DNA from 3 places in the Vibrio pomeroyi genome. Region 3 is predicted to be linked to each of the others. Evidence: predicted binding sites of a transcription regulator. Region 3 holds the regulator's gene; each other region holds the start of a gene.
What was found. The regulator CRP, encoded in region 3, controls carbon source genes, mostly activating them, when cyclic AMP is high. The targets are predictions, from matches to a motif close to TGTGANNNNNNTCACA.

Region 1 (10,942 bases), on a different replicon from region 3:
TAATTGCAGACAGCAAGCTGATTGCCAATGCCGCGATGACGGAAGTATTCAGTCAACCATCGCTATTAGAACGTGCAAATCTTTGTACCACCAGTATTTATGAACTCGCGACCATGATGAAAATCGACGACACCAATGCATTTATGCAGTACTTCATCGACTACGAGAGAAGCGCTCAATGAATGCATCAAAAGTAAAATTCGGCATCAATTACATCGATACCAAATCGCCGCTGCACGCTCTCAATGGCATCACCAAGTTTGCGCTGTTTTTAGCTTGGGTAACCGTTGTCCTTACAACGTTCGATCTTAGACTCATCGTTGTTTTGATCCTGACTGGCTTATATCTATTAAAGCTGACTCAAGTTCCTGTGCGAGTTTACAAGCCGCTGTTGATTGGTACTGCAAGTGTTCTGAGCCTAAATGCCTTATTTATGTATTTACTGGCTCCACAACAAGGTCCCGAACTCATTGGCAGTGAAACGCTATTATTGACGCTTCCTGGTAATTACTCATTGAGCCAAGAGACACTGTTTTACTTGGTGACCGTGACGCTCAAATACATGAGCATGTTCCCGATCGCGCTGATCTTTGTCTTCACAACGCACCCAACTGAGTTCGCAGCAAGCCTCAACCGTATCGGAGTTCCTTACAAAATAGCTTATGCGGTAAGCTTAACGCTACGTTACTTGCCAGAAGTTAAGAAAGATTTCGTCAATATCATGCACGCCCAACAGGCTCGTGGTGTAGAACTTTCCAAGAAGGCACCACTCATTACCCGCATCAAAAATGTTGCAAAAGTGTTGGGGCCATTGATTTTTTCAAGCTTGGATCGAGCAGATGAGATCTCAAATGCGATGACATTGCGCGGTTTCGGACGACATAAATCTCGCACTTGGTACAGCTATGCACCTCTCAAACGTATCGACTTTATGTGCTTAACGGTCATCGCTTTGATAGTGATATTGGCCATTGTAAAACGTATTGTTGAGCCTGAATTATTTTGGTATCCATTCTAGTTTTTATTTACCATATATAAACAACAGCTTAAAATAACATACCGCTCAATAGAGCGGTGTTTTTATATGGACTCAGAGCTGCTTGAAATTCAAGCGAACGATCTATGTTTATCGGCTTTTGACGATAAACTGACGTTTTTTTTACCTATAGGGTTTGAGATTTCTATCAGAAACTCTTAATATACGTGTTTACAGAATGTTACACTCAATAGAGATTTGTAATGGCTCGAATTACTCAAGTACAGAAACTAGAAAACCAAAAACACTACGATGAAATCGTACTAAACCTTTTTCTGGCTGAAGGACATGAAGCACTAACTTATGCAAGGATTGCTCAAGAAATTGGCATTAGTTTAACGACGCTTCAGGGCTATTATTCATCGACACGCGCTATCCGCTCAGTGCTTCACAAGCACATGTTATCGATTGTTATCCAAAGCTTAGAGTTCTCGTCAGAAGCGGCATTTGTTCAATCTTGGCAAGATGCTTTAGATGATGAACAGTTCCGTTACGTGATTAAACTCATGTTTTTCCATGCATCTCAGGTTAAATGCCCTGAAGAGTTCGACCTCAGTTCAAATGGTGAATTTCGTGAGAAGATGTTTGAGAGCTTTGGTACCGACTCGGTTCGTATTCTTGAAACTGTCGTAGGACGCTCAATGTTCTATCTAACGAACTTCAAGCAGCATTAAGCTAAACGAACATTTATATTCAATACAAAAAGGGAGCCAGAAGGCTCCCTTTTTTTACTTTCTACTACATGAATTATATTACGAATTCAGTTTATAGAAGACTGTTGATAGCGGCGGTAAACGCAACTCAATCGATGTATCCAGACCTTCGCTTTCTACTGATTCGATCTCCGCAGTCTGCTTCACTTCAAAACCACTACCGGCGTAGTCAGTCGAGTCAGTATTCAACAATAGTGAGTACTTACCTTGTACTGGCACACCTAAGCGGAAATGCTCGTGAGGTACAGGCGTAAAGTTAGATACCACCAATATGCGCTCACCAGATTCACTGATACGTTCGTGCGCTAGAATGCTCGCTTCTGCTGAATCTTGAAGACGCCATTCAAAGCCTTTCGGGTCAAAATCAAGATCGTGCATGGCAGCTTCAGAACGGTACAGATTATTCAGGTCTTTGGTTAAGCGCTGAACACCTTGATGACGCTCATAATCTAACAAGAACCATTGCAGTTGGTCGTCATGGTTCCATTCAGCCGTTTGACCAAATTCAGCCCCCATGAAGTTCAACTTCTTACCCGGTTGTGCATACATGTAACCCATGTAAGCACGTAGGTTAGCCGTTTGCTGCCACTCATCACCTGGCATCTTGTTATGGATAGAACCTTTACCGTAAACCACCTCATCGTGAGACAGAGACAATACGTAGTTCTCACTGTGTGCATAAACCAGCGGGAAGGTAATCGTATCGTGGTGATATTTACGGTTGATTGGATCTTCTTGGATGTAAGACAAGCTATCGTGCATCCAACCCATGTTCCACTTAAAGCCGAAGCCTAAGCCGCCCATAAAGGTCGGTGCTGAAACACCAGGGAACGCCGTCGATTCTTCCGCAATGGTCATCGCATTCGGGAAGTGCTTGTACACTTCTTCGTTCATCCACTTAAGGGTAGCGATAGCGTCGTAGTTTTCGTTGCCACCATCTACGTTTGGAATCCACTGATCATGGCTACGTGAGTAATCCAAGTACAACATCGAAGCTACCGCATCAACACGGATACCATCAATATGGAATTGTTCGAACCAATACAGCGCATTTGCCACTAAGAAACGACGCACATGTTCACGACCTAAGTCATAAATGTACGAGTTCCAGTCTTGGTGCCAACCACGACGTGGGTCTGGATCGTGGAACAACGGCGTACCGTCGAAATTAGCTAAACCGTGATCGTCACTTGGGAAGTGAGCTGGAACCCAGTCAAGCACAACGCCAAGGCCCGCTTGGTGACATTGGTCGACGAAGTATTTGAAGTCATCCGGTGAACCGAAACGGCTGGTCGGTGCGAAAAGACCAACAGGTTGGTAACCCCAAGAGCCGTAGAATGGGTGCTCTGAAACAGGCATCAATTCAACGTGCGTATAGCCAAGATCCGTTAGGTATGGAATCAGCTCTGCCGCTAGCTCACGGTAATTTAGGAATTCGCCTTCAGCATTACGCTTCCAAGAACCGGCATGCAATTCATAGAACGAAAGCGCTTCTTTGCGCTTTTGCGTCACTGGACGATTCTGCCACTTAGCATCTTGCCACTCGTAACGAGCGTGATCGTAAGTCACAGAAGAAAATGATGGGTATTGCTCGGAGTAGAAACCCCATGGGTCAGCTTTATGTGGTAAGCCTTCGCCATCTGGTCCTTTTAACTCAAACTTGTATTGAGCGCCCTCTTCCAATTCAGGAATGAATAGGCCCCACATACCGTAATCTAGACGTTGCATTGGGTGGCGGCGACCATCCCAAGAGTTGAAGTTACCCACCAAACTTGCCGCTGTTGCATGCGGTGCATACACCAAGAAACGAGTACCTGAAATCGTCTGTCCATCACGCTCTAGTGTAATAAACTGAGCCCCCATGTGATGGTACATATCTTTCGGTGTGTGAAGGTCTTCATAACTCGCGTACAGATCATGGTACTGGTATGGATCATCAATGATCTGCTCTACTCCAGCCCAATCAACTGCAAGCTTATAGTGAGTAAAACGTAAGTCTCTTTCTTGCTTAAGAATGAAACCACTTTCACCCTCTCGCGTTAACTCAATACGAGGTTCCTTTCCAACAATCAACTCGACTTTATCTGCTCCAGGAATCCATACACGTAATGCACCTTGATCAGAAGGTAGGTATGGACCTAAAAACGCAAATGGGTCTGTGAAGCAAGCCTGTGATAGTTGGGTATATATTTGTTTTTGCTTTGAAATCGAACTTAGTTCCAAAACGTTTCTCCCTAACCAAACATCCAAAAAATATAATACAAAAATGCCCGCTATTAGTGCGGGCAATATAACGACGGTTTATTCTACCAGATGAGCATTCATTATTGAGTGACCGAGGTTGTAGTTTCGTACGCCGTAAGCAAAAAACCACCTATATTCAAGTCACTCAATGTCATTACTTACCTGCTTTTTCTCGAACGTCTGTCAGCTTAGAAGCGATGCGATTAACGCCTTCGTGGGCAAAGATTTCGTCCAAGTTCATTGATAGTTTACGACGCCAGTTAGGGTACTCATCGACGGTACCAGGAATGTTTACTGGCTTATCCATCTCTAGCCAGTCTTCCAATTGGACACTTAGCAGTGTTGAACCACCAGCCGCAACGTGCAGTTGAAGTGCTTCTGCAAGGTAAGAATCCATCGGTACTTGGCTTGCATCGCGGCCAACACCTTCAGGTAGGAAACCGTGCCATGCTACTGAGTCTAAGATACCTTGCTTACACTCAAGACGGTCATCGAACAGAGTTTCTAGCTGTGCTGCGTCTGGGTATAAACCAATCTCTTGCCCCATCTTCAAGTCATCGCAGTGCCAGAAGCCACGTAATGTTGGCATATCGTGCGTACACAGTGCTGCCATTGATTGCGATGCGTAGTGTTTCGGAGAGATGAAGCCACCATCTTCTTCTGATGTTTCGAAGAAGAACACTTTGTAAGAGTGCACGCCAGCATCCGCTAGGATGTCTACGATCTCATCTGGCACCGTACCTAAATCTTCACCGATAACGCTACATTGGTAACGGTGAGATTCAAGCGCAAGAATCGACAGCATATCTTGGACTGGGTAGTAGATGTACGCGCCCTTCGTTGCGTTTTCGCCTTTTGGAATCCACCATAAACGCAGTAGACCTAACACGTGGTCAATACGCAGTGCACCACAGTGTTTCATATTCGCACGAAGCAACTTGATGTAAGCATCGTAGCTTGTTTCTAGAAGCACTTCTGGGTTCAGCGGTGGTAAGCCCCAGTTTTGGCCTAGAGGACCAAGGATATCTGGTGGAGCACCGATGCTCGCATCCATTACTAGGTTGCCTTCGTCAGCCCAAGTCTCGCTGCCTGAATCTGCAACGCCTACCGCTAGATCTCGGTACAGACCAACCGCCATGCCTTTCTCTTCAGCAAGCGATTGAGCATCGTTGATTTGGCAATCTGCTAACCATTGCAGGTACATGTAAAGATGCACTTGCTCTAGGTTCTCTTTGATGTATTTCTGTGTTGCTGGGCTGTCGAATGTACGGTATTTCTCAGGGAATACCGGCCAACCCCACATGCCAGAATCTTCAGCATGCAATTCACCGTGCAGTGCATCGAATGCCGCTTGGTGCATCAGGCTGTCGCCGCCCTCTTCCACAAACGCTAGGAAGGCTTGTGCACGATCGCTGTTCTTGTCTAGGTGACGAGTCTTAAACTCTGCGAATAGCAAAGGCAAGATGCTCATCTTCAGCTCAGACACTTCCGTGTAATTCACCCAGTGTGCATCACGAGCTTTCTGTAGGCGCTGTTGGAACTCTGCGCTGCCTACGGTTTGTTGTGCTTCTGCACTTAATGCAAATTCAGGAACTGAGCTCACATCAATGTATAAGATGTTCAACCAACGACGTGAAGACGGGCTGTATGGGCTCGCACCTTCCGGGTTCGCAGGGAACAATGAGTGGATCGGGTTTAGACCAACGAAGTCACCGCCGCGAGACGCGATATCAGCAACCAACTGTTTTAGGTCACCGAAGTCACCAATACCCCAGTTGTGTTGAGTTCTTAGTGTGTAAAGCTGAACACTTGGTCCCCAAAGCTTTTTGCCTTGCTCAATTGGAGACTGCTTGAAACACGCTTTTGGCGTAATGATCAGTGTCATCTCGTAAGGCTTCTTACGGCGCTTACGGCTCACAATTAGCTTGTGATAACCCCATGCCAAATCACTTGGCAATGCAAACACTAAAGGGCCACCCTCGGCACGCTCATCACGAACGACTTGAGATTGAAGATAGCCTTCGAGTACCTCTCCTTGCTCGGTTTCTAAGCGCCAGCTGAACTCGCTTTCACGAGCACTAACACCTAAATTCAGCGCCACTTCTACTGGCTCACCATCACGCAAGACAAGAACTGGGTCTAGTACATCTTTTTTGTGTTTTCTTTCTGCTGACTTTAATAGTGCATCATCGCTGCTTGTATCGTAGCCCAATGAAGCCAATAGAGACGTAATAGTTTCGTCTGATACCTGTGCTTCATCGCCCCACGCACTAACGTAACTGTCGGCAATGTTTGCCATTTCTGCGACTTGTTTTAATACGGTCTGTTCTTTCATCGCTCTCTCCGAAAACGTTCTGACGCTTTCAATTTTTGTAGGGTTGTTTATTTAATTTTTTACTAATCAATTAGCTTGTGACAATCAGTTTGTAAGCATTGCTATCGGATAAGCCGTCTGTTTGCTCACAAGCTAATTGAGCCAAGGCAGAGGCTGCCTTGGCTACTTGGGAACTATTAACGGTTAACCGCTTCTAGTTTCCAGATGTTGTTCACGTAATCGCGGATAGAGCGGTCTGATGTGAACTTACCAACCAATGCTGTGTTAAGAATCGCTTTCTTAGCCCAACCTGCTTGGTCTTTGTATTGCGTTCCCATGTCTTCATGCGCTTTCACGTAAGATGCGAAGTCAGCAAGACATAGGTATGGGTCACCACCGTCTAGCAGGCTATCAAACGTTGCACGTAGAAGACCTGGTTGACCAGGAGTGAACTCATCGCCAGTCAATAGGTCTAGTGATGCTTTCAGTAGTGGGTCTGCATTGTAGTAGTCGTATGGGTTGTAGCCCTGAGCTTTCAGTGCTTGAACACCATCAACGTCTAGACCGAAGATGTAGATGTTCTCATCGCCAACTTCTTCACGAATCTCAACGTTCGCGCCATCCATCGTACCGATAGTTAGAGCGCCGTTTAGAGCCATCTTCATGTTGCCCGTACCTGATGCTTCTTTACCAGCCAGTGAGATTTGCTGAGAAACGTCTGCTGCAGGGATGATGATTTCAGCCATGCTTACACGGTAGTCAGGGATGAATACCACTTTAAGCTTGTTGCCAATGCGAGGATCGTTGTTGATCTTCTCTGCAATCTTGTTAACTGCGAAGATGATTTCTTTCGCTAGGTGGTAACCCGGTGCTGCTTTCGCTGCGAAGAAACATACGCGTGGCTCACACTCGAAACCAGGTTCGTTAAGAATACGGTGGTACAGAGATAGAATGTGTAGCAAGTCTAGGTGCTGACGCTTGTATTCGTGTAGACGCTTGATTTGAACGTCGAAGATAGCGTTAGTATCTAGCTCGATACCCATGTTCTCTTGAACCCAATCAGCAAGGCGCTGTTTGTTTTCTTTCTTAACAGCCATGAATTCTTTTTGGAATTTCGCGTCTGTTGCAAACTTAGCGATGCCTTCTAGCTGCTCAAGTTTTGCTGGCCACTCAGTACCGATCTTGCCAGTAATTAGCGTTGATAGACCTGGGTTACAGAACTTCAACCAACGACGTGGCGTGATGCCGTTCGTTACGTTAGTCAGTTTACCTGGGAAGATTTCGTTGAACTCAGGGAACAAGTCTTTCTTAACCAATTGAGAGTGAAGCGCAGCTACACCGTTCACTTTGTAAGAACCAATCACACATAGGTTTGCCATGCGAACCATGCGGTGGAAACCTTCTTGGATGATAGAAAGCTTCGCTTGCTTCTCACCGTCACCAGGCCACATCTTGCGAACTTCTTGCATGAAGCGGTGGTTGATTTCAAAGATGATTTCCATGTGACGTGGAAGAAGACGATTGATCAAAGATTCAGACCAAGTCTCTAGCGCTTCTGGAAGTAGTGTGTGGTTCGTGTAAGCGAACGTGTGAGCACTGATTTCCCATGCTTGATCCCAAGATAGACCTTTCTCGTCAATCAGGATGCGCATTAGCTCAGGAATCGCAATCGTTGGGTGCGTATCGTTAAGCTGAATCGTTTCTTGCTTAGGCAGATCTTCTAGAGCAAAACCTGCTGCTTCGTGGCGACGTAGAATATCGCGAACCGATGCTGCTGAGTGGAAGTACTGCTGCATTAAACGCAGTGTCTTACCTTTCTCGTGGTTGTCGTTCGGGTAAAGAACCTTAGTGATGTTACCTGCATCGATTAGCGAGTGTTGCGCTTCGAAGTAATCACCGTTATTAAAGCTTGCTAGTGAGAATGGTGCGATTGCTTGACATTCCCAAAGACGCAGCGGGTAAACCGTGCTTGACTCGTAACCTACGATTGGTAGATCCCAAGGCATTGCTTTTACTTCCATACCTGGAACCCAAGTACGAACTTCTTTACCGTCAATGAATTCAACTTCTACATGACCGTAAAAACCAATGTGTTGTGCTAGTTCTGGACGAGCCACTTCCCACGGGTAACCTTCAACACCGCGCCATGCGTCAGGTGCTTCTTGTTGGCGACCGTCTTGGAAAGACTGTTTGAATAGACCGTATTCGTAGTGAAGACCGTAGCCTACTGTTGGGTATTCTTGAGCGGCACAAGAATCCATGAAACAAGCAGCTAGACGACCAAGACCACCATTACCTAGTGATGGGTCGCGTTCTTCTTCTAGAAGGTCAGTTAGGTTTTGACCTAGCTCTTCCATTGCATGAGTGATTTGCTCATACAGGCCCATGCTGATTAGGTTGTTACCTGTCAGACGGCCAATCAAGAATTCTAGCGAAAGGTAGTTAACACTCTTCGCGTTTTTGATTTTTTCATCGTTTTCAGTTTCTAACAGATCGAATGTCGTTAGCTCAGCAAGAGCACGACCCATTGCTAAATACCATGAACGGCTGTCAGCGGTTTCTACTGTTGTTGCGTAGGTTGCAGATAGATGTTTCTTAACACTCTCTTGGAATGACACTTTATCGAAAGTTTTTTGCTGAGTTGGTTTCATTTCAGAAATCTCGCTTTTAATAGTTCTAATTCATCTGTGACATATCGTGCATGGTCACCAATAACTAAACATCCTCCCGGCCGTACGACTAACTAGGAGTAGATGGGAGGGCGTAGGGGGCGTACCCAGATTGGGTTAGTGATCTGACTCTCATGTTCTAGCCCAGAATAAAAACTTGGAGTGATTAAGATCACAAGCTCCCGTTCGATAACTTAACTTCAATTGATGTGACTTTTATTTAACCCATTTAAAGTCATTGCCAAATCTGAGTTTCAGATCACGAAAATATTTTTGGACTCTCATCTATTACATAAAAACATGTGTAAGAAAGGACAAAGTCACATTCACAAACCACCCCGCAAAGTGAGCAAAGTCACAAATAAAGGGCGTAGAACCCCAAAAACATGCAGGAGTGCAAGGTTTCTGAGGAGGATCATAGTCGGTATCGTTTTGCTTCACGTAATATGAGTAAAGACTTAAGTAATTAGGCTAATGTCATTGGACTGCACTCAACGATAGATTGGGATATTCCAGAACATAGCCACGGAATAGGTGTAAAACTTCGACATGTGGATCCCTTCGAAACTGACTCGTCCCGGCCGCTTACACAATGCAATTCTGCGACCTAGGGTTCTCGATCTGCTTCAGAATGCAGATTGCTATAAGCTAGTACTGTTCCGCTCTCCAGCTGGATACGGCAAAACCACCATGGCTGCCCAATGGCTGGTAGAAAAACCCAATGTAGGTTGGTACAGCATCGATGATAGTGACAACGATGCCTTCCGCTTCATCAACTACCTACTCCAATCCCTTAATAAAGCGACGCAAAATGCCTGCCCGAATGCCCAAAAGCTGGCAGAGAAACGACAGTTTTCATCGTTGCATTCTTTATTAAGTGAAGTGTTTGCTGAGATGTCTGAATTCCACCACGAGTGTTTCCTTGTGTTGGATGACTATCATTTGGTGAACAATGACGACATCCATGAAGCGATGCGCTTTTTCCTCAAACACATGCCCGACAACCTGACGCTTGTTGTGACTAGCCGTGGCACACCACCGCTTGGCACAGCTAACCTGCGCGTTCGTGATTTGATGATTGAGATTGGCAACGACTCTCTGGCTTTTGATACAGAAGAAACCACACGCTTCTTCAATCAACGCGTAGCCGACGGCATTGACGACACCACTGCAGGCAGTATTTGTAGTTATGTAGAGGGTTGGCCTTCTGCATTACAGCTTATTGCCCTTCAAGCACAGCACCAAAAGCGCACACTGGCACAATCTGCCGAGTCGTTCTCCCACTTTAACCATGCCCATCTTTGGGATTACTTGGTTGAAGAAGTATTTGACCTGCTAGACAAAGAAACCCGACAGTTCTTGATGCAGTGTTCGGTGCTTGATCACTTCAACGACGAACTTGTTTGCGCACTAACACAGCGTGAAGACGCGCTCGGTATGATTGAATCGCTTAACCGATTTGGTTTGTTCATCTACCCTCTTGAAGGCGAGAAGAACTGGTATCGCTTCCATAATCTATTTGGTGAGTTCCTAGCCCACGAACGCCAAGCTCGCATTCCGCAGCAAGAAGCGGAATTGCATCGAAGTGCAGCTAAGGCTTGGATCAAACAGAAAACACCTCACCAAGCTTTGCGACACGCACAGCGCGCAGACGACCCACAGCTGATTGTTCAGATCCTCAGTGAACACGGTTGGCAGATGTTCAACCAAGGTGAGTTGTCATCACTAGAGATGGCGATCAAGCAGCTGACTACTGACCAACTGTACAGCGAACCTAAGCTATCAATGCTGCGTGCATGGCTAGCGCAAAGTCAGCACCGTTATGATCAAGTGGGTACTCTGTTAGAAGAAGCCGAAACTCAGTATCAAGCTCGAAACATCGAATTGGATACTCAGCAGCAAGGCCAATACAACGCATTACGTGCACAAGTCGCGATCAACAGTAATGAGCCAGAGAAAGCACTCG
Region 2 (10,942 bases), 870 kb from region 3:
TCAAGCCAATCACTAAACCTGTAGTAAGCGCGATTAAAGAGCCACTATCAACATTTGGCGACACTGTTGGCGGCATCATGCTTATCGTTCTTGGTATCGCGACTATCTTCGTAGCTATCACTGTAATGGGTAAGCTAATGAAGAGCCTAATGGTTGGCCGTGCTCGTGAGATTCTAAAGAACGCAATCGGTCGTGGTCCAATCCACGGTATCGCTTCTGGCTCTATCGTTACTATCCTTGTTCAGTCTTCTTCAACGACAACAAGCTTGATGGTTCCGCTAGTAGGTTCAGGTGTTCTTAAAGTGCGTGACGTTTACCCATTCACTCTGGGCGCAAACATCGGTACATGTATTACCGCTCTACTTGCAGCAACAGCAGTATCTGGTGAGTTCGCAGTATTCGCACTACAGATTGCTCTAGTACACTTGGTGTTCAACATCATGGCAACGGTATTCATCTTCGGTATTCCGTTCCTACGTGAACTACCAGTTAAAGCAGCTGACTTGATTTCAGACATGGCTGTGAAGAACAAAGCTGTAGTGGCTGGTTACCTTGTTGCGGTATTCCTTGTACTGCCTGGTAGCGTGTTAGCTCTTACCGCTTAACAGCAAAACAAACATCGCTTATAACAAAGCCCGCAACCTTGGTTGCGGGCTTTTTCTTTTTTGGAACAGATACGGGATTCGAGTGAACGAGTAACGAAAGCAAAAGCAAAAGCAAAAGCAGATACAGAAACGATTGTGGTAAGTAATCAACCGTATTGCATCAAGAGATTCCCAACTCCCTCCTTCGTCGGTCTAGGGAATGACGGAGGCTTTGCTCTTCGCATCTCGAATCCCGTTTACTCGTATCTAGCTACCCTACTTACCTTGCTCATTACGCAAGTACATAATAGCGACCATGCCAAAGCCGATAAATTGCCATAGATACTGTCCATCGCTTGCGCCAGTGATAGTTTGAGTGAAAGCCATACAAGCAGTCACAAACAGAGAAGCAAAGGCGGCATAAAGCAACCACGGACGTTCTTTACCAACCATGAACTCACCACCAAGTACCGAGCGAATAACCAATAAAAACGGCACACATTGCAAAGCAATTAGAATCGGAAACATAAAGTCGAACGTTGGACTCAGTAAAACGTGACCGACTTGGCTTTTGTCCCAAGTACCGACAATATAGCCTTTCCAGCCTGCCCAGGTATCTCCCGCATAAGCAGTATCTGGCGTGATAAAGCCAAGTAGCACGCCCATCACTTTATCGATAAAGCCATTTTTGAACCAAAAAACGAATAAGAAGATCTGAATAGGAATGATCTGAAAAGCAAACTTCTTCAACATGTGTTTATCCCAAATAATGAATGATTTGGTGACCAGTATGTGGAAGTCGATGTCATTACGCTTGATGCAAGGCAATTGAGCTTGAGTCCAAACAGTAATCAAACATGTTGAGAAGCTAGTTGGTACAAGTGAGTTTTATAGAAATACCGTTGCAATCAGCTCTCACGAAACACGTTCACTTGAAAACGTATTTCACGGTTTAGGAAAGGTTTGTTTTTTATAAAGATTCAATAAGATCAAACAGTTGACCTGTATGCTCTTTTTTTACGTCAGTATAGCGCTGATAGTTGTATTGCGAGCCTTTTGGGTTGTCCGACAGCTTGTCAGCCACACTAAGCAGATAAAAGCTGATTGGGCTCGGTGTACTTTCAGCAGCATAAGAAAGGTAAGGGAAAGCTTGATTGGCATGTTGGTTGATTAACAAAGCTAGCCCCAGAGTAAGATTGGCAATATCACAACGTGGATTCATCTCAAAGGCTTGCTTTGCCAATTGCAGAGCGCGTTCGCGATCTTCTTGCTCACTGTTTTGCAAATAAGCCAAAGACTCCGAATACGAAAGTAAGGCATTGACTAGATAGTTGTCTCGCCCTTGCTGTTGAATCCCATTCAACTGAACCGCTATGTCTTCAAATGGCTGACCACCTTTGCCTTGGTAAAAAAGCGATATCCCCTCAGAGATAACACTCCAATCATCGTAGCTCTCAATAGAGGTCACTCGATGACTCGCTACGCCATACTCAGACCCCATAGGCGCAATAATTGCTTTAATCTCAAGGATGACATCCCCAATGGCATCAAAGAAATTATCTTGGCTAAAGCTCTTTTCTACTTTCTGTCTTTGGTTAGGGTGACTGTTGTTTTGTACCAGCACATTCAGTACATAATCCCCATCCTTTTTCTTGAGCCAACTTTTGAGTTCGACACCATTGTTGGCAAGTGATTGCCTGCCTTGTTTAGATAGCTGAGAGAAGTGGTAACCTGATAGATTTTTAGCTGAGTTCAACCCGTAAAAAAGATAGTTATAGACACTTTCCGACATCTCATAATTATTCGCCGAATCGAGGGTGATGTCATGGATATAAACGGGAATCACATCAGCCTGGCGTGCAGTAATAACCATAGGGTCATTAGTTTGGAAGTCATTGTTCCATACCCAAGCTACAGTTACGCCAACCGCTAATACTGCGGTTACAGTGAGGGTGATGATTTTCTTTTTGTAATAAGGAGCGAGAGTTGCAGTCGCAGATAGAGAAGTCTTTTCGGCAGACATAAATTTAACGCTCGGCTGAGTTACTTCAATATCAAACAGATAACCTTGTTTAGGTATCGTCTGAATAATCCGATACGGACGAGACTTATCCTGAAGTTGACTGCGCAACAAACTGATGACCTGTCTGACCAAATTGTCGGATACGTGAGTTCTTTGCCACACATCGTTAGCGATCTGTTGCGTACTCACCACCAGCCCACGCTTTTCGATGAAATAGCTGAGCAGCTTTGCTTGCAATGGCTCTAAATGAATCTCTTCACTATCAATCACCAACTGATTCTTCTCTGGGTAAAAAGAAATAGGATATTCGTGTTGCAATACGAAGCAATGCGAGCGAGTCATAGCTGTTCTGTAGTTAGAAAAGACCCCACAAGATTATTGGTTTTATAAATAGTAAGCAAGCCAAGCATTGCAAATAAAAAAGGCTGCACAGTGGCAGCCTTTCTATCAAACAAAGCGGATAAGATTAAACCGAGAACGGGTACTTAATCGCTTCGTGGCATTCGTAACCTTCAACCCAGAAGTCATCCATCGTTACCCACGTTTCCAAATCTTCTAGAGACTTAATCTCAGGGTTGATATGGAATGTTGGGCCAACTAGAGGCTCACGCTTCAACTGAATATCACGCATAGGTGCAAGTTGATCTTCGTAAATATGAGCATTCACAAGCTTGTGGTAAGCCACACCCGGTTTCTTGCCAGTGATTTGCGCCATGATAGCCAAGAACACATAAACTTGAACCATGTTGAAGTTCAGGCCTAGCGGTACGTCACAAGAGCGTTGAGTGCTGTTTAGGTACAGAGTGTCACCAAGTAGAGAGAAGTGGTGGCTGTACATACACGGACGCAAGCACCCCATGTGGAACTCGCCTGGGTTGTAGAAGTTTAAGATCTCACCACGGTCATCAATACCGTTCGTTAGATCATCAACAATCTTCTTCAGTTGGTCGATATGACCGCCATCAGGCTTTGCCCATGCACGACCTTGAACACCATAAACACGGCCCATGTCATCTTCACCCTTACGGTAAGGATTGTTCAGCCATGCTTCGTTCAAGTTAGAGTTCGCATCCCAAGTTTTTGTGCCTAGTTTGCGGAAGTCTTCAGCATTATCGTAACCACGGATGTAGCCAAGCAGTTCAGCAACCGCCGCTTTCCAGAAACTTTTGCGCGTTGTGACTAGAGGGAACTGGTTATTACCAACATCATATTCCAGGTCAGCATTGATCACGGTTAGGCAGCGCTTGCCCGTACGTTCATTTTCAATCCAAGTACCGTCATCAACGATACGCTGACAGAGATCTAAATACTGTTTCACACCAATTCCTTACTTCGTTTGTTGTGGTAATTCGTCTTTGTAGTGACCGCGTTTGTATGCCCAAACCATCATCAGCACACCGATAATAACCATTGGCAGTGACAGGATTTGTCCCATCGAGATAAATCCACCGAACAAGCCAAGGTGAGCATCTGGTTCACGTACGTATTCTACTAAGAAACGGAATGTACCATATCCTGCTAGGAATAATCCTGATACAGAACCAAGAGGACGCGGCTTTTTAATAAACCAGTTCAAGATGAAGAACAGAACAATACCTTCAAGCGCCATTTCATAAAGCTGAGATGGGTGACGAGGAAGTGGACCACCATTCGGGAACACGATAGCCCATGGCACGTCAGTCACACGGCCCCAAAGCTCGCTGTTCATGAAGTTACCTAAACGGCCCATACCTAAACCAAATGGTACTAATGGCGCAATCATGTCTGCTACACCAAAGAAGGTGCGACCGTTCTTTTTCGCATACCAAAACATTGCGGTGATAACACCAAGCAAACCACCATGGAAAGACATGCCGCCAGTCCATACCTTAAATAGGTAAAGTGGGTCTGCTAAGAAAAGGTCAAAGTTGTAGAAAAGTACGTAGCCAATACGACCACCAAGAACCACACCTAGAAAGCCAGCAAACAGTAAATCTGATACTTGCTCACGAGTCCAACCACTACCTGGCTGATCAGCTCGGCGATTTGCTAACCAAAGAGCAAACATAAAACCGACGAGGTACATTAGGCCGTACCAACGAACTGAGATTGGTCCTAGTTCAATAAGAACAGGATCGATATTTGGGAATTCGATAAAACCCTGAGACATACTTGGCTCTCTATCTAAATTGATCAACGGTTAGCTCACAGCTAACAGAAAAGACACTACAGCAACATTGTGGCTGCTATAAACATTAAAAATACCGCAAAGAATTTCTTCAACACAGGGGTTGGCAATTGAGTAGCCAACTTCGCACCCACTCGCGTCGTCAGAACGGAAGTACAAGATATCGCAATCAAAGCCGGAAGATAAACATAGCCTAAGCTAAATGCAGGTAGATCATCGACAGAAGAACCATGCCAGATGAAACCGAGCATTCCCGAGATCGCAATAACACAGCCACACACCGAAGATGAGCCAACCGCTTTGCGCATTTCCACACCGTGATGGTTAAGGAAAGGTACAGACAACGATCCGCCACCAATACCCGCTAAGCTTGATACCAAACCAATACCGCCGCCACATAACATGGTTTTAGCTGAACCTGGCATCGCCTTCTGACTCTTAGAGCGAATCGACAATAGCATTTGCAAAGCCAACACCAACACGATCATACCGAATACTTTTGGCAGATACTGAGCCGGAATCACTTCGGCCACAAAAGAACCGAGGAAACCACCGACAACCACTCCTGGCATTAACCACTTAACGACAAAGATATCCACGTTACCCAACTTTAAGTGGTTAATCGCAGACGATCCTGACGTAACAATGATGGTAGATAGCGACGTAGCCAGTGCCATTTGCATTGCAAACTCTTGAGGGATACCCGCTTTAGGAAGCAAAAACAGTAAGGCAGGAACCACCAGCAAACCACCACCAATGCCTAGCAAGCCAGCTAAAACACCAACAACAGCACCAAGGCCTGCTAACAAGCCTATAAGTTCATATGACACGTTAAATCCTATTTTTTACCTGCTCGAATGAAGCCTGTAAATTCACGCTCTTCGAAATAGTTCAGCATCATACTATAGATGTCACTACCATACGGTTTTGAAAGTGCCTTATTTGCCAAATCCTGTAATTCACCCAAGTTAGATTGACGAATCAAATATTTGGTTCTGGCCACATTCGAGGTATTCATACTTAGTGTCTGATACCCCAACCCAATCAGTAACAGTGCGCCCATTGGATCACCGGCTAACTCTCCACAAATACACACGGGTAATTGATACTGCTTACAAGTATCATGAATTTGTTTTAATGCCATGATCACCGCAGGGTGCATTGATTCATAGACATCGGAGACTCGTGAATTGTTCCGATCAACGGCCAATAAATATTGGGTTAAGTCATTGGTACCGACAGAAACAAAATCGACCTTATCCGCAATCAGCGGCAACAAATAAAGCATTGATGGAACTTCGATCATGATACCAATGCGTGGCATACGCACTCGGTTATCAAGCTCGTGCACTTCGTCATAGGCTTGTTCAATCAGCTGTAACGCGTCATCGAGCTCTTGAGCACCGGAGATCATCGGTAGCAAAATACTTAGGTTGTGGCTCTCACAACTTGCACGCAACATGGCGCGTAACTGAATAATAAAGATATCAGGATGATCGAGCGTAAAGCGAATACCACGCCAACCAAGGAATGGGTTGTCCTCTTCGATAGGGAAGTAAGGTAAGGCCTTATCACCACCGATATCGAGCGTACGCATCACCACTTGCTTCTTAGGATAACTTGCCAGTACAGAACGATACTGTTTGAACTGTTCGTCTTCTGACGGAAACCTTTGTTGCAACAAGAAAGATATTTCCGTTCGGTACAGCCCGACTCCATCAACTCCTTGGTTGATAGCTATATTAGTATCGGCACTCAAACCCGCATTAAGCAAAATCTCGACCTGCTGGTCATCTTGCGTTTTGGCTGGTAGATACAGTTCTCGGTTAACCATAGAAGAGAGCTCACTCTCCTCAAGAATCAGCCCTTTATACTCTTTGAGTAGGTTCTTCGTCGGCTCAATAAAGATCTCACCACTGTACCCGTCAACAATCGCTTGCTTGCCATTCGCTTGAACGAGGTTGAGGTTAACCCCCATTACCGAAGGAATGCCAAGAGCGCGAGATAAGATCGCAGCGTGCGAGTTCGCCGCCCCTTCCAAGGAGATCACTGCCAACAGCTTCTCTTTTGGAATCGACGCTAATACTGAAGCCGTTAATTCACGAACCACCAGAATAATAGGTTTATCTAAGGTGCGTAGCTCGTATTCAGAGTTATGGAGGAAATACAGCAGCCTTTGTCCGAGTTCTCGGATGTCTTGCGCTCTCTCACGAAGATAAACATCAGACATGCGAGCAAAGCGGTTGGAATAACTCTCAACCACTTGTCTTAATGCCCAATCGGCTTTATCGCCTTTTTGAATTTGGCTCTTTAGATCCTTACGCAACATAGGATCGTTGAGTAAGTGAGTAAACAGGTCAAAGATCGCCAATGCGTCTTTATTAATTTCGCTGTCTAAGCGCTTTCGCATACGCTTAAAGTCATTGAGGGCTTTCTCGACCGCGACCGCCAACAACTCTTGCTCTCTTTCGATGTTGAGTGTCGATGCTGGGTACACATCCGTTAATTCAGGCTGTGTGTTGTCCCACCAAATATCACCAATCGCGACACCCGATGAGGCAGCAATACCTTTAGTTGCAGGTAGCTTCTGTTGCTCTAATAGCCAATGGCCTTGAGTTTGGGCGTGCGCCACAATAACCGCAAGTTGTGCTGAGAGCGTGACAAGGAAGGACTCTTCCATCTCACTGAATAAACGCGGGGATTTCTGCTGAATAACCAATACGCCAAGCACTTGCTTGCGATGGATGATCGGAGTACCAAGAAAAGAGTGATAGACGTTTTCTCCAAGCTCTGGAAAAAACTTATAAGCAGGGTGAGCAGACGCTTGTGCAAGGTTGATAGGTTCCGCACTTCGCTTAACAAGGCCAACCAGACCTTCGTCAAAACCAATGTGGATACTATTGCCTTCAAAGATCAGGCCTTGAGTTGCCATCAACTCAAGGCGCTGCATATCATTATTGGCTAAATACACGGTGCAACATTCCGTCTGCATCGCACTGCATGTCTCTTTAACTAAAATATCAAGTGCCGTCGACACATCTTCAACTCTTGATACGTGTTCAACTATTTCCCTTAGTTGACTGAGCATGCTTAACCTCTACGCAATTTGCGTTTTCCTTTTGTTTTTCGCTCTTTAAACGGCATTGCTAAAGATGCGAATTCTTTCATCGCTCGACGGTAAACATCTCGCTTGAAAGAAACAACTTGTCGAACTGGGTACCAGTAACTCACCCAACGCCAACCATCAAACTCAGGTGTACTTCCACGCTGCATATTGATACGCGATTCATCGCAATCTAAGCGCAAAAGGAACCACTTCTGTTTTTGTCCAATACAGACAGGTTTCGAATCCCATCGAACCAGTCGTTTGGGTAGCTTATAGCGTAACCAATGACGACTTGTCGCGACGATCTTTACATCCTTTTTAGTAAGGCCAACCTCTTCATACAACTCGCGGTACATTGCCTGTTCCGGAGTCTCACCTTCATCTATTCCCCCTTGAGGAAATTGCCATGAATGTTGTCCGTATCGTTTAGCCCAGAAGACCTGACCATGATTGTTACAGATTACAATACCAACATTTAATCGGTAACCATCGCCATCTATCACTGGCCAACCTCTATCTAAATTTTTAATTACACTGATTTTTCCACATATCCCCAATCGGAGCAAACTTAGTGACGTGATAAGCGCTATATTTATGAATATTAACTAAGAATATGGATAAGTTTTGTTCAAATTTTAGTTACCCACACAATAGTGAGACATAGACCACATTTATTCACCTTTTCTGTGAATAACTATGTGAAGAATTACCCGCAATCGTTTTTTTTAATCCATAGATTCATCAACACCCAAAACAACCAATCTATGAATTAAATTTAAATTAATTTAAAATCAGATAGTTAAAGATAAAAATCAATTTTCAGAAACAAGATAAATGAAAAAGATCTTTTAAAATTAGAACGTGGTTAAAGATCAACCACTCCGGTGTTTATCCACACTGGTAATGGAAAGATTCATTTTAACCCCTGTTTGGCAAGCATTTTATCCACCACAAACCCCTGTTTATTTATCCACTAAATTAATATTTCAATTAATTACGTTCATGTCCTGTGGATAACCCTGACTTTGATCCCTTTAGTCGCAATGAGATCATTTCTTAACCAGTCGTCATATGGTGATAACTTCTGATAAAATCATTTTTTTGATCATGCCTTTTATTATGAAACCAGAACCACAAACACAACAAGAGCTTTTAGACAGAGCCTACGCGATTGCCGGAATGACTTTCAAAGAGCTCGCTGACGAAGCTGAAATGGACATGCCGAACGACCTAAAGCGTGATAAAGGCTGGGTTGGACAGCTTTTGGAATGGCACTTAGGCGCACCTGCTGGCAGTAAGCCAGAACAAGATTTTGCGAAGCTAGGTATTGAGCTCAAAAGCATTCCGATTGGCTACTCTGGAAAGCCGCTCGAAACCACGTTTGTTTGTGTCGCTCCACTAATGGGTGTGCAAGGCATTACTTGGGAAACCAGTCACGTTCGTAACAAGCTATCCAAAGTGTTGTGGATCCCTGTCGAGGGAGAAAGAGAGATCCCATTGGCAGAAAGGCATGTAGGATCCCCTTTGCTATGGACACCAAGCGAGGCTGAAAACGAGCTTCTAAAAAGGGATTGGGAAGAACTGATGGAATTGATCGTGTTAGGCAATGTTGAACAGATAACAGCAAGGCACGGTGAAGCGCTACATCTACGACCAAAAGCCGCCAACAGCCGAGTGTTAACGGAAGCTTACGGTGCAAGTGGAAAACCCATCAAGACTAAACCGCGTGGTTTTTACCTAAGAACTCAATTCACCCACAAATTGCTGACGACACACTACGCATAGATCGCTTTAACGGACCTCAAAGATCGGATGATCAATGTGTTATCAACCGTCGGAAATAAGAAACGAGTTCTAATGAGGTTTGAGCGCCAGTTCAATATCGCAGTAGCTTTGACTTGGCTCACTACCAAACTCATCATACGCGTTGTGCAAGCGAAGGTAGGCCTTTTCAAAGCCGAGCCGGAGTAACTCCTCTTTCACTTGATCCAAGGATCCAAAGTGAAGCGGCTCGCCGTCTTGCTTTACTGGTTCTAGCTTGTGTTTGTACTCCACCGCCAATAGATACTCTGAGATATCAGAACAACCAATAACGTACACTTTAGGTGTCTGATAAGAGTCTTTGTGCTCTCCATGTAACCACATGTCTAATTGATGCTTTTGCATAGCCGGCCTCCCTTGCTCTCTAAAGCTTAGTAGAACTCTATTTCTTTACTAGGGCGTGTTGATTTTTCTCGATTAAAAAACCAAAAAAGAGAAGCAAGAGCTTCTCTTTTTTGGCCAGTTCTAGTTCAAAAGCTCACACTTTTGACGCCATAACTATCCCTGTGACTTATCTAAGGGGTTGAAAGGTGCTATCAACCCCGCAGATTACGTCGGTATTCGCGCACTTAAGACACGACGAAGGTGACGTAGTCGACGTTCAATAGTAACGACTTCAGGTTCAGAAAAACCAATAGGTCGACCATCTACTTCAAGACCAATATCTCTTAATAAGTGAGTATTGTTCCATGGTAGATCATATGAACTGCGACGAACTTTTCGTTGCCATTCACGCTCTTCACGACGAAGGTCTGCACGGATAAGGACTGTGGCTAATTTTAAATATACTGAGTGACGCATAATAACTCTCCAGTTGTTGAATAAACTGAGGAAAAATAGCGTGTTAGATAGTATGAGGGCTTCTCATTTAGCTGCTATTTTTCCGCAGCCAAATAAGGATACGGATCTATTAGTTAGGTTTATCTTGGGTGTTTCGATCGGCCATGGCTGATGTTTGTGACATAACAGTCACCATGTCAGAACACGGATCAAACGAAGCGCAAATATGCTGTATAAAATCGAAATGTTTCATTTGCGCCTCCAAGCTAACTAAAAAATCCAAAAAGAAATGGGTAGTAAAAGCAGACAAGTCTTTGTTAAATCGCTGCTTTCACGGTTAAAGTCTAACCAAGTGAGTATATTATTCAACCGATAATTGGTTAACATTTTCAAAACAATGCATTCACCTGAAATATCAGTTGCATATTCATTTATATATAAGATATTCACTATGATTATAT
Region 3 (10,942 bases):
TTCTCGAAAACGATTTTTGCTGAGATGCGTGGTGTATCGGATGCAGAAGGCAACTCTCCTTTCTGGCAATGGTTGCAAGAGCACTTCTTCTCGATTGATTTCACGCTTGCCGATTACCTAACCGGTATTGGTAAGAAAGGCTTCATTGCCGATCTCATGCCTAAGCTACCTATCTACGTGAACCTATTGAGCAAAGAAGCTCAGGCGGTGATTGGAGAGGTGCATGACAATACGCGTCCTGCACTCAAGCTGCTGGAGCGTGAAGGTTTCACTAACCGTGGTTATGTCGACATCTTTGATGCTGGCCCAACGGTTGAATGTGATCTTAGAAACATCGAATCGGTGCGTCACTCAATTCGAGCACAGGTTCAAATTGCAGAGCACTCTAGCTCTAAAGACTTCCTAATTGGTAATACCTCGTTTGAGAACTTCCGCGCAGTAGCCGCGAAAGGTGCGTATGACCAAGCAAGCGACACAGTGATTTTATCATCTGAAGTAGCAAGCGCTCTTGAAGTAAAAGAAGGCGAATACGTTCGCATGTTGGCTCAATAAGAGCGGCGATTATCTGTCGAAGATTTTAAGGATAGAAGTATGACTCAGTGGATAGCAGGACAATGGGTGGCAGGTCAAGGTGACGCCATGACATCAGTAAGCCCATACAACAACGAAGTAGTGTGGCAAGGTGATAGTGCAACACCAGCACAGGTTGAATCTGCAGTAGCAGCGGCTCGTGAAGCGTTTCTAGTTTGGAAAAAGCTGAGCTTTGCTGAGCGCGAAGCGATCGTGTTGAAGTTCGCGGAAAAAGTGAAAGAGAACAGCGAAGAGATCGCGCAAATTATCGCAAAAGAGACGGGTAAGCCTATTTGGGAAACTCGCACTGAAGCGGGCGCAATGGCGGGTAAGATCGCTATCTCTATCCGTGCTTACCACGAGCGTACTGGTGAAGCTTCACGTGAAGCGGCAGGCAACCAAATCGTACTTCGTCATCGTCCATTGGGCGTGATGGCGGTATTTGGTCCTTACAACTTCCCAGGTCACCTACCTAACGGTCACATTGTTCCAGCTCTGCTATCGGGTAATACCGTGGTATTCAAACCTTCAGAGCAGACACCTTGGACGGGTGAGTTCGCAATGAAGCTATGGCAAGAAGCGGGTCTTCCTGTAGGCGTAATCAACCTAGTGCAAGGCGCGAAAGAGACAGGTATCGCACTGGCTGATGCTAAAGGTCTTGATGGCGTGCTATTTACGGGTAGTGCCAATACGGGTCATATCCTGCACCGCCAATTCGCGGGTCAACCGGGTAAGATGCTGGCACTAGAAATGGGCGGCAACAACCCTATGGTGATCAGTGACCAATACGGTGATGCGGACGCAACGGTATACACCATTATCCAATCGGCGTTCATCAGTGCTGGTCAACGTTGTACATGTGCTCGTCGTCTGTATGTTCCTGTTGGCGAGAAGGGTGACCTACTGCTCGATAAGCTGGTAGCGGCTACGCAAAAGATTCGTGTTGATCAGCCTTTCGCTGAACCTGCACCCTTTATGGGCCCACAGATCTCAGAAGCAGCTGCTAAGTTTATTTTAGATGCACAAGCGAATCTGCAATCGCTAGGTGGTGTAAGCCTAGTAGAAGCAAAAGCGGGTGAAGCGGCGTTTGTTTCTCCGGGTATTATCGATGCAACCAACATTGCTGAACTACCAGATGAAGAGTACTTCGGTCCATTGCTACAAGTGGTTCGTTACCAATCGCTAGAGCAAGCGGTTGAGTTAGCTAACGACACACGCTTTGGTTTGTCTGCTGGTTTAGTATCGACAGACGATTCTGAGTGGGAATACTTCGTTGACCATATCCGTGCGGGTATTGTTAACCGTAACCGCCAACTCACAGGCGCAAGTGGTGATGCACCATTTGGTGGTCCGGGCGCTTCTGGCAACCTACGTCCAAGTGCTTACTATGCGGCGGACTACTGTGCTTACCCAATGGCTTCAATGGAAGGTGGTGAAACTCAGCTGCCAGCTACGTTTAGCCCGGGCATTGAGCTGTAGTTTAGATTGATATTGAGCTAAGGCTCATTCATTAGTTATGAGATAAGGAAGCGGCGTATCGCTTCCTTATTTTAACCACGCTCAGCATCAAGATTGGGCGGTAGATAATAATAGAAAAAGTATGTCACAGGCTGATGGCTGCTGACTCTATGTCCAGCCTCTCCCTTTCTAATCCAAATCACTAGCTTGCTAGAACCTCTGACAAGGAGTCACCATGACGCCCGATCTACTCTTTAAATCACTATGGGATGATTACATTCACAGGCTATGTCCATCGGCTGAGAAAGTACACCACTTGCTGAAAGAAGACGAAGCGCTGATTAACGATCACATTGCGCTACGTACTTTTAATGTTGCCCCGCTGGGTATTGAAACATTGGCTAAGCCTTTCCTTGAGCTAGGTTATAAAGCGTGTGGCGATTACCTGTTTGAGAGCAAGAAGCTAGTCGCGAAGCATTACGAGCACCCAGACCCAAAACAGCCGAAAGTGTTCATTAGTGAATTGAAGGTAGAAGAGTGCTCAAGTGAGCTACAACAGATCGTTGCTAAGCTCGTTGAGCAAGTCGATGCAAGCAAGCTGCAAGGTCATGAATTCCTGTTTGGCGGACGCCTTTGGGATTTAAGCTTCGCAGATTTCCAAGTGCTTGCAAAAGAGAGTGAATACGCGTCTTGGTTAGCGGCTCATGGTTACGGTGCCAACCACTTTACGGTGAGCGTAAATCAACTTAACGCCTTTGATGAAGTACAGGCAGTGAATGACTATTTGAGCGAATCTGGTTTCACTATCAATGCATCTGGTGGTGAGGTTAAAGGCTCTCCAGAGGTCTTATTAGAGCAATCATCAACAATGGCAGACAAAGTGCCAGTTTCATTTGTTGAAGGCAATGAGATGATTCCTGGAGGCTTCTATGAGTTCGCTAAGCGTTATGCGATGACGAATGGTGAGCTTTACACCGGTTTTGTTGCAGCATCGGCGGATAAGATCTTCGAAAGCACTAACGGTTAAAGAAAGATACAAGCACGGGCTTTGCCCTAGAGATGCGGGTACGCTTCGCTTCGAGAGTGTTTACAAGGCGAGAGCCTCATGTGTTCCATTCGTATCTCGTATCTCGTATCTCGTATCTTCTCTCGATAAAGAAAAAGCCACCAAATTTGCATTTGGTGGCTTTCAAATTTTTGGCTCAGTTAATCGAGATTAACGAGTGCCGTATACCACGATAGTTTTACCGTGTGCAGAAATTAGGTTCTGCTCTTCTAGCATCTTCAAGATACGACCTACTGTCTCACGAGAACAACCAACGATCTGGCCAATCTCTTGACGAGTGATCTTGATTTGCATGCCGTCAGGGTGAGTCATTGCATCTGGCTGTTTCGCTAGGTTTAGTAGCGTTTGAGCGATACGACCTGTTACGTCAAGGAACGCTAAGTCACCAACCTTTTGGCTAGTTACTTGTAGGCGGCTTGCCATTTGCGCTGAAAGACGCATCAGGATGTCTGGGTTCACTTGGATAAGTTGACGGAATTTCTTGAAAGAAATTTCAGCTACTTCACAAGGAGATTTAGCACGAACCCAAGCAGTACGCTCTTGGTCTTCTTCGAACAAGCCTAGCTCACCGATGAAGTCGCCTTGGTTTAGGTAAGAAAGAATCATTTCCTTACCTTCTTCGTCTTTGATAAGAACTGCCACAGAACCTTTAACGATGTAGTACAAGGTTTCTGCCTTTTCACCAGCATGAATCAAAGTACTTTTTGAAGGGTACTTATGAATATGACAGTGTGAAAGGAACCACTCTAATGTTGGATCGGTTTGAGGTTTACCTAGAACCATAATATCTCACTTCCTCTGCAGGGTATGCTTGCCGCTTTCCGTATTTTAGCTAAGCCTGGATTGACTTGTAGGATAAGAGCACTCGTTGAGCGCTGCAAGCTATCTTGTGTTTCGTTTAAGAATAGTATCCTTTTTCAGGTACTATTTCTTGATTTTAATCGTGACCAAGCTACGATTTTTTACGCAAAATTGTGCACATGATCACGGTATGAAAAGTAATCAACCAGAATGTCGTTTTGTTAACCTATTTTTCCGGTTTCGATGAGTTGTTGTAGGATTGGTCTTACAATGAGCTCCATAGCAAAACTCATCTTGCCCCCTGGCACCACTAGCGTGTTATGACGAGACATAAATGAGCCGTCAATCATTGCCAAAAGGTAAGGGAAATCGACGTTTTTGATGCCACGCAAACGTATAACTACGAAGCTTTCGTCTAAACTTGGAATCCCTTTGGCGTTGAGTGGGTTCGATGTATCTACGGTTGGAACACGCTGAAAGTTGATATGTGTACGTGAAAACTGCGGGGTAATGTAGTTAAGGTAATCATCCATTGAACGGACAATGGAGTCCATTACCGCTTCACGAGAGTGGCCACGATCGCGTGTGTCACGAACAAATTTTTGAATCCACTCTAGGTTTACGATCGGTACCATGCCAATCAGTAGGTCGACGTGTTGAGAGACATTGATATCGCCATCAACCACACCGCCGTGTAGGCCTTCGTAAAACATCACATCGGAATTTTCAGGGATATCTTGCCATGGCGTGAAGGTGCCTGGCATTTGATTATAAGGAACAGCTTCATCGAAGGTGTGTAGGTAACTACGTACTTTACCGGTGCCTTCGTTCCCGTATTGACGGAAGAACTCTTCTAATGCACCAAAGTCGTTGGCTTGTGGACCAAAGTAGCTAATGTGCTTACCTTGCTCGCGCGCCTTGCGGATCTCGACATCCATTTCTGGTCGAGTGAATCGGTGGAAACTATCCCCTTCAACCCAAGCAGCCTTCACGTCCATCATATTGAACATTTTGCGGAAGGCTTCTGAGGTAGTGGTGGTGCCGGCTCCTGATGAACCCGTCACCGCAATAATTGGATGTTTAGCGGACATGACAACCCTTGTCGTTTGAGTAACTTACTTGTTAGCAATCGTTTTCCACTATAACACGGCTCCTTTCTAAGCGCAGCCTAGAAGCGTTTTGTCACCTGGATATCAACGGTCTCGTGCAGTTCGGAAAACACGATGCTCACATCACCAGAAGCTAATTGATGTTTCACCTGATCAATCTTGCTTTGCAGTGAGATCTCAACGTCGCCATAGTCTGTGCCTTCACGCAGCACGAATTCTTTGATGAGGTTTTCCAGTGTCTCTGGCGCGATGTCTTGCCATGGGATGATCATAAATACTTCTCTCTTTTATGTTCATTGATATGTTGATGAGTGTGTCTAGTGGTGTTTTTAGTACAACCCCAGCTTGGGGCTGCGCTATCTTATCAAGGTTTTGCGTTTATATTTAGCAAGGCTTCGTTGTTATGCAGAACCTTGGATACTTTCATAATACGCAGGTAAGGCTTCTTCTAACCAGAATCGTGGTTTGAGTGTGCTACCAGTGATGAACCCAACATGGCCGCCTTTCTGAAATAGGCGATAATCGATATTATCCGGTAGGACGAATTTTGGAATCACATCATCGGTCATAAAAGGATCGTCTTTGGCGTGAATGATCTGTGTCGGTAGTTTGATTTTATTGAGTTTAGGAAGAGCGGAGCACTGTGCGTAGTAGTCTTGTGCGTTTTTGAATCCGTGCAGGGGCGCAGTAATCCGTTCATCAAACTCATACAGTTTGTCGATCTTCTTGATGGATTCAGCCGTGATGCCGAGTTTCTCTTGCAACAGCTTCACCTTTTTCAAGGCATTCGATTTGAGTGAATTCAGCAGGTACTTCTTATAGAGCTTCGAGAATCCGCGCTCTATGCGACTTGAACAACAGGCTAAGTCAAAAGGTGCAGAGACTATCGTTGCCGCTGACAGTAGTGGGTCATCCGCGTATTCCGCCAAATAATTCGCTAACATGTTTCCGCCCAAGGAGATGCCAACCGCCACCTTTGGATTATTGGGGAACTGAGCGTGCAGATGCCTTAGGAAGAAGCGAGCGTCTTCAACTTCACCGGAGTGATATGCGCGAGCCAAGCGATTCGGTTTACCGCTACAGCCTCTAAAGTGCATCATCACCGACAGCCAACCATCTTTAGCAAACGCATTCATTAGTCCGTTGGCATAAGGGCTCTCAAAACTGCCTTCCAAACCGTGGAACAGCACGAATATCGGCTTGTTCTTAATATCGTCACTATTTGGATTGTCGCCATCTGGCGATTCGCTCCAAGCAAGGTCGAGAAAATCACCGTCGGGTGTTTCTAAGGTTTGCCATTGCGGGTTGAACAACGCCTGCTTTCTAATAAATCGAGGCACTAAGGTTTGTAAGTGCGGATTAGATAGACCAGCTGCTGCGGTAAATATTGTCATAAAACAGTCCATGCTTCTTTTATGGGCTTTGGAAAAGTGTTGAGCTTTTAGCGAAACGCCCACGTTTTTATTTGAGCTTGGTTGATTCTCGGCATAAGCGCAAGGGTTTCACTGATACGGGCAACAAAAACATGCCATGGGTAACTGATTGAATAATATCGGAGTTAGGCTTGTTACCTGTTGTATGAGTGACGTGTTCTACCAATGGTATGTACCCGATATGCAGTAAACATCGATAACGATACCGCTCAAACAAGCTTGGGTCTTGATTGAATAAAAGGGAAAGGAAACGAGTTAGGGCTGTGGTGCTGGTTCAGAAAATGCGTCGTAGAGGTTTTCAGCCCCTAGTAAACGGCAGTACTGAAAGGCGAGAGGCGATTGTTGGTTGGCGTACAACTCTAGGGAGTTAATACAATCGACAAGATCGGATTGCTGTTGTTTCTCAAGCTGCAATTCAAACTGTAAGGCTTCACGGTAAAGTGAATCAACAACGTGTGCCTTGAGATGTTTGCGTAGCTCTCGATAACTATGGAGCAGGGTTTCAGAGCGGCTTAAGCATTGTTGTACTTTGTGCCACTCTTCTTCCGCAAAGGAGAGTTGCTGCTCATCAAGCCATTTGAGAAGCAGCAGTAGATTGACGTTGCCGTGGAACTGGTTTTGCAAAGCTAAGCACGCATCCTTTACACCGCGCACACTGTAATACTGAAGGCTAAATTGCCATAGTCGTTCCAGTGTTAGTGATATTGGGGCGTGCTCTGGGCTCATAAGCTATCCATATCCTGTTCCATCTGCTCAAGCTCTTCTTGAGTGGACATCCAATCCATTTCAACTTCTTCTAGCTGTGACTTACTGCTCGCTTGGAGAGCAAGTACTTTATTCAGTTTAGCCTTATTTTCAGCTTCATACAGTGAAGTGTCGGATAATTCTTGCTCGGCTTCTTCAAGAGCCTGCGTCAGCTTATCCATTTGCTTTTCAAATTGAGTCAGCTTTTTACGCAGTGGCGCAGTCAGTTTTCGGAACTCGGCTTCTTTGCGTTTCTGCTCTTTTTTCGCTGCTGCACTGTTGGCGCCATCTTTTGCTGGTGCCAATGCTTGTGCTTCTTTACGCTCAACTTTTTGTTGTTCGGTTAGCCACTTGTAGTAATCGCTTAGGTCACCATCAAACGGTGCCACTTGGCGATCGTGTACTAAGTACAGGTCATCTGTGGTTGCACGCAGTAGGTAACGGTCGTGCGATACGATAACCATCGCGCCTTCAAACGTCTGCAATGCAAAAGTCAGCGCCTGACGCATGTCGAGATCCAAGTGGTTGGTTGGTTCATCGAGTAGCAATAGGTTAGGTTTTTGCCATACCAGCAATGCCAATACCAAACGCGCTTTTTCACCACCCGAGAATGGCGCTACTTTATCCAGTGCTTTTTCACCTTGGAAGCCAAAGCTACCTAGGTAATCACGCAGTTGTTGTTCGGTGTGCTTAGGCGCAATCTGCATCATGTGTTGCAGCGGTGTTTCTTCTGGGTGCAGGGTTTCTAATTGGTGCTGTGCGAAGTAGCCAATTTTAACGCCTTGCGAATAGCTCAGCTCACCGCCTTGCTGTTTCAGTTCACCTGACAGCAGTTTGATCAGTGTTGATTTACCTGCGCCATTTCGACCAAGCAGACCAATGCGGCTGCCCGGTACCAGGTTTAAGCGAATCTTTTCTAGAATCAGATTGTCATCGTAGCCTGCAGATACCTCGTCCATCATCATGATTGGGTTTGGTAGGGCGTCTGGCTCTCTGAACTCAAAGCTGAATGGGTTATCAAACTGAGCGGGTAGCACTTGCTCCATTTTCTCTAGCGCTTTAATACGGCTTTGTGCTTGGCGAGCTTTTGAAGCTTTGTAGCGGAAACGGTCAATGTAGCTCTGCATGTGCGCCATTTGTTTCTGCTGCTTTTGGAACATGGCTTGTTGCAGGATCAGCTTTTGCGCTCGTTGAGTTTCAAACGATGAGTAGTTACCCGTGTATTCGTTAAGCTGTTGGTTTTCAACATGGACAATACGGTTGACGATAGGATCTAAGAAGTCTCTATCGTGCGAGATTAGCACTAGCGTGCCCGGGTAGGTTTGTAACCAACGCTCTAGCCACATTACTGCGTCTAAATCCAAGTGGTTGGTCGGCTCATCGAGCAGCAATAAGTCACTGCGACACAGTAGGGCTTGCGCTAGGTTCAAACGCATACGCCAACCACCAGAGAACTGAGTCAGGTTCCATGTCATTTGTTCTTGGCTAAAGCCTAGGCCGTCCAACAACTCGGCTGCACGCGCCTTGATGCTGTAACCACCAATGGTTTCGATCTTGCCGTGTATCTCTGCGACCAATGTCCCGTTGTCGGCTTGTTCCGCTTTCTCTAGTTGATCTTCAAGTCCACGGTATTCACGGTCGCCATCGATCACGTATTCAATTGCTGTTCTTTCTAATGCAGGCGTTTCTTGAGCAACCCAAGCCATTTCCCAATGCGCTGGTTTGCTGAATGAGCCAGCGTCAATAGACAGCTCGTCCTTGATTAAGGCGAACAGCGTAGATTTACCACAGCCGTTTTTACCAACCAAACCGATCTTGTCGCCCGGGTGAAGAGTCGCAGATGCTTGGTCAAGGAGTGGCTTACCGCCGCGTAGCAATTGAATATCAGAGAAAGTAATCATATAGAGATAGCATAGAAATTAGAGGTGAACAGACGCCTGCATAGTAGGCTGAAACCAGATAAAAGTCGATCACAATGCAATTTGCGTTATGATGCCAATAACATATTAATAACTTTTGCTTAAATTCTTGTGGCCTTGCCACCGTTTAGCCCTCAAAGGAATGTTTCAAAGGAATGAGTAATACTCCCTCGACAGACAAAGTCGTGCCAAAGGTGTTGATCATCTACGCGCACCCAGAGCCGCAAACTTCTATTGCCAATCAGATGATGATTAAAAAGATAGAGTCGCTCGGTCATGTCAAAATTCATGATCTCTACGCCATCTATCCAGACTTCTTCATCGATGTGCCTTATGAGCATGAATTACTTCTCGAGTTCGATGTGATTGTGTTTCAACATCCTCTGTTTATGTATTCCTGTCCCTCATTATTAAAAGAGTGGTTTGACCGCGTATTGGGCAAAGGTTTTGCGTTTGGTGAACAAAGCGCGCTTAAGGGTAAACACTGGCGTAGCGTTATCACAACCGGTGGTAAAGAAGAGGCGTTTGGTGCCGCAGGCTATAATAAATATCCATTACAAGAGATCTTGCAACCATTCGAACTCACCGCTGCTTTGTGTCAGATGAACTGGATATCACCTCTGGTTTTACACTGGGCACGAAATGTCTCGGATATGACGCGTTACCAACACGCTGAGGCGTATCGAAACTGGTTGCGAGACCCGCTACAAGAGATAGGAGCGAATGATGGCTCTGACTAATGATTTTTTGCAAAGTAGCGTTATATTTCTAGCGGCTGCTGTAGTCGCGGTTCCTATCGCGCAGCGAGCTGGCTTGGGCTCAGTATTGGGTTACCTTCTGGCAGGTGTTGCTATTGGCCCATGGGGGCTTGGTTTAATCAGTGATGTAGAAGCGATTCTCCACTTCTCTGAATTCGGGGTGGTGCTGCTGCTCTTCCTGATTGGTTTAGAGCTTAACCCTAAAAAATTGTGGCAGATGCGGGCGCCTATTCTCGGATTGGGTGGCGCGCAAGTGCTGATCACGACTCTGATTATTACTGCCATCGCCTGCATGTTCGGTTTAACGTGGCAAACGAGCTTGGTCATAGGTATGGGTTTAGCCCTATCTTCGACCGCGATTGCCTTGCGTGTCATTGAAGAGCGAGAGCTCGGTGGTAAAGAAGCGGGGCAGTCTGGCTTTGCGGTGTTACTTTTCCAAGATATTGCAGTAATCCCTATGTTAGCGATGTTGCCTCTCCTTGCGGGTAATACCGGTGGCAGTTGGGCGGACATGCTTTGGATGCTAGGTGGCGTGATTGGCTTGTTGGTCGGTGGTCACTTCTTGTTGAGACCGCTATTCCGATACGTAGTTATGAGTGGCGTGCGTGAATTGTTCACCGTCGCAGCGCTGTTATTGGTGATTGGTATTGCTGTCATCATGCAACAGATCGGTTTATCGATGGCATTGGGTACATTCTTAGCGGGAGTACTTCTGGCTGAAAGTGAATATCGACACGAGCTTGAGATCGCGATAGACCCATTCAAAGGATTATTACTTGGTCTGTTCTTCATCTCGGTGGGGATGGCGGTGAACTTGGGTTTACTGGCTGAAAGCCCATTCGCGATATTGATTGCCGTATCTGCATTGGTCGTATTGAAAGGTTTAGTGCTGTATGCGCTGGCTCGTATCTTTGGTACTCAAGCAAAAGCGCGTAGCCGAATGGCGATGATTCTCAGTCAAGGTGGTGAGTTTGCTTTCGTTATTTTTACCGCAGCAAGTGCTCAAGGCATCTTAAGTGGCGAACAAGTGTCGTTCTTATTGGTGGTTGTGAGTCTATCAATGGTGACCACGCCATTAATGCTA

Region 1: the regulator CRP is predicted to act here: its motif matches at 9,138-9,153, upstream of OCV12_RS18830 (glycogen/starch/alpha-glucan phosphorylase).
Region 2: the regulator CRP is predicted to act here: its motif matches at 8,535-8,550, upstream of rppH (RNA pyrophosphohydrolase).

The regions. Positions count from the first base shown of each region.
Region 1 is NZ_AP025507.1:593,867-604,808, reverse strand. It holds gene OCV12_RS18855 (ABC transporter ATP-binding protein) at 1-182, shown strand, start outside; gene OCV12_RS18850 (energy-coupling factor transporter transmembrane component T family protein) at 179-1,018, shown strand; gene OCV12_RS18845 (TetR/AcrR family transcriptional regulator) at 1,240-1,710, shown strand; gene glgB (1,4-alpha-glucan branching protein GlgB) at 1,789-3,972, opposite strand; gene malQ (4-alpha-glucanotransferase) at 4,148-6,328, opposite strand; gene OCV12_RS18830 (glycogen/starch/alpha-glucan phosphorylase) at 6,505-8,958, opposite strand; gene malT (HTH-type transcriptional regulator MalT) at 9,526-10,942, shown strand, end outside.
Region 2 is NZ_AP025506.1:537,284-548,225, reverse strand. It holds gene OCV12_RS02415 (Na/Pi symporter) at 1-605, shown strand, start outside; gene OCV12_RS02410 (hypothetical protein) at 861-1,337, opposite strand; gene OCV12_RS02405 (winged helix-turn-helix domain-containing protein) at 1,555-2,949, opposite strand; gene OCV12_RS02400 (thymidylate synthase) at 3,074-3,925, opposite strand; gene lgt (prolipoprotein diacylglyceryl transferase) at 3,935-4,756, opposite strand; gene OCV12_RS02390 (sulfite exporter TauE/SafE family protein) at 4,813-5,604, opposite strand; gene ptsP (phosphoenolpyruvate--protein phosphotransferase) at 5,613-7,862, opposite strand; gene rppH (RNA pyrophosphohydrolase) at 7,865-8,383, opposite strand; gene mutH (DNA mismatch repair endonuclease MutH) at 9,000-9,665, shown strand; gene OCV12_RS02370 (DUF6482 family protein) at 9,735-10,046, opposite strand; gene OCV12_RS02365 (DUF1127 domain-containing protein) at 10,251-10,502, opposite strand.
Region 3 is NZ_AP025506.1:3,305,285-3,316,226, reverse strand. It holds gene astA (arginine N-succinyltransferase) at 1-552, shown strand, start outside; gene astD (succinylglutamate-semialdehyde dehydrogenase) at 592-2,049, shown strand; gene OCV12_RS14730 (DUF1338 domain-containing protein) at 2,264-3,055, shown strand; gene crp (cAMP-activated global transcriptional regulator CRP) at 3,245-3,877, opposite strand; gene OCV12_RS14720 (phosphoribulokinase) at 4,117-4,986, opposite strand; gene OCV12_RS14715 (YheU family protein) at 5,064-5,276, opposite strand; gene OCV12_RS14710 (hydrolase) at 5,406-6,398, opposite strand; gene OCV12_RS14705 (TIGR02444 family protein) at 6,693-7,163, opposite strand; gene OCV12_RS14700 (ABC transporter ATP-binding protein) at 7,160-9,082, opposite strand; gene kefG (glutathione-regulated potassium-efflux system ancillary protein KefG) at 9,256-9,840, shown strand; gene kefB (glutathione-regulated potassium-efflux system protein KefB) at 9,827-10,942, shown strand, end outside.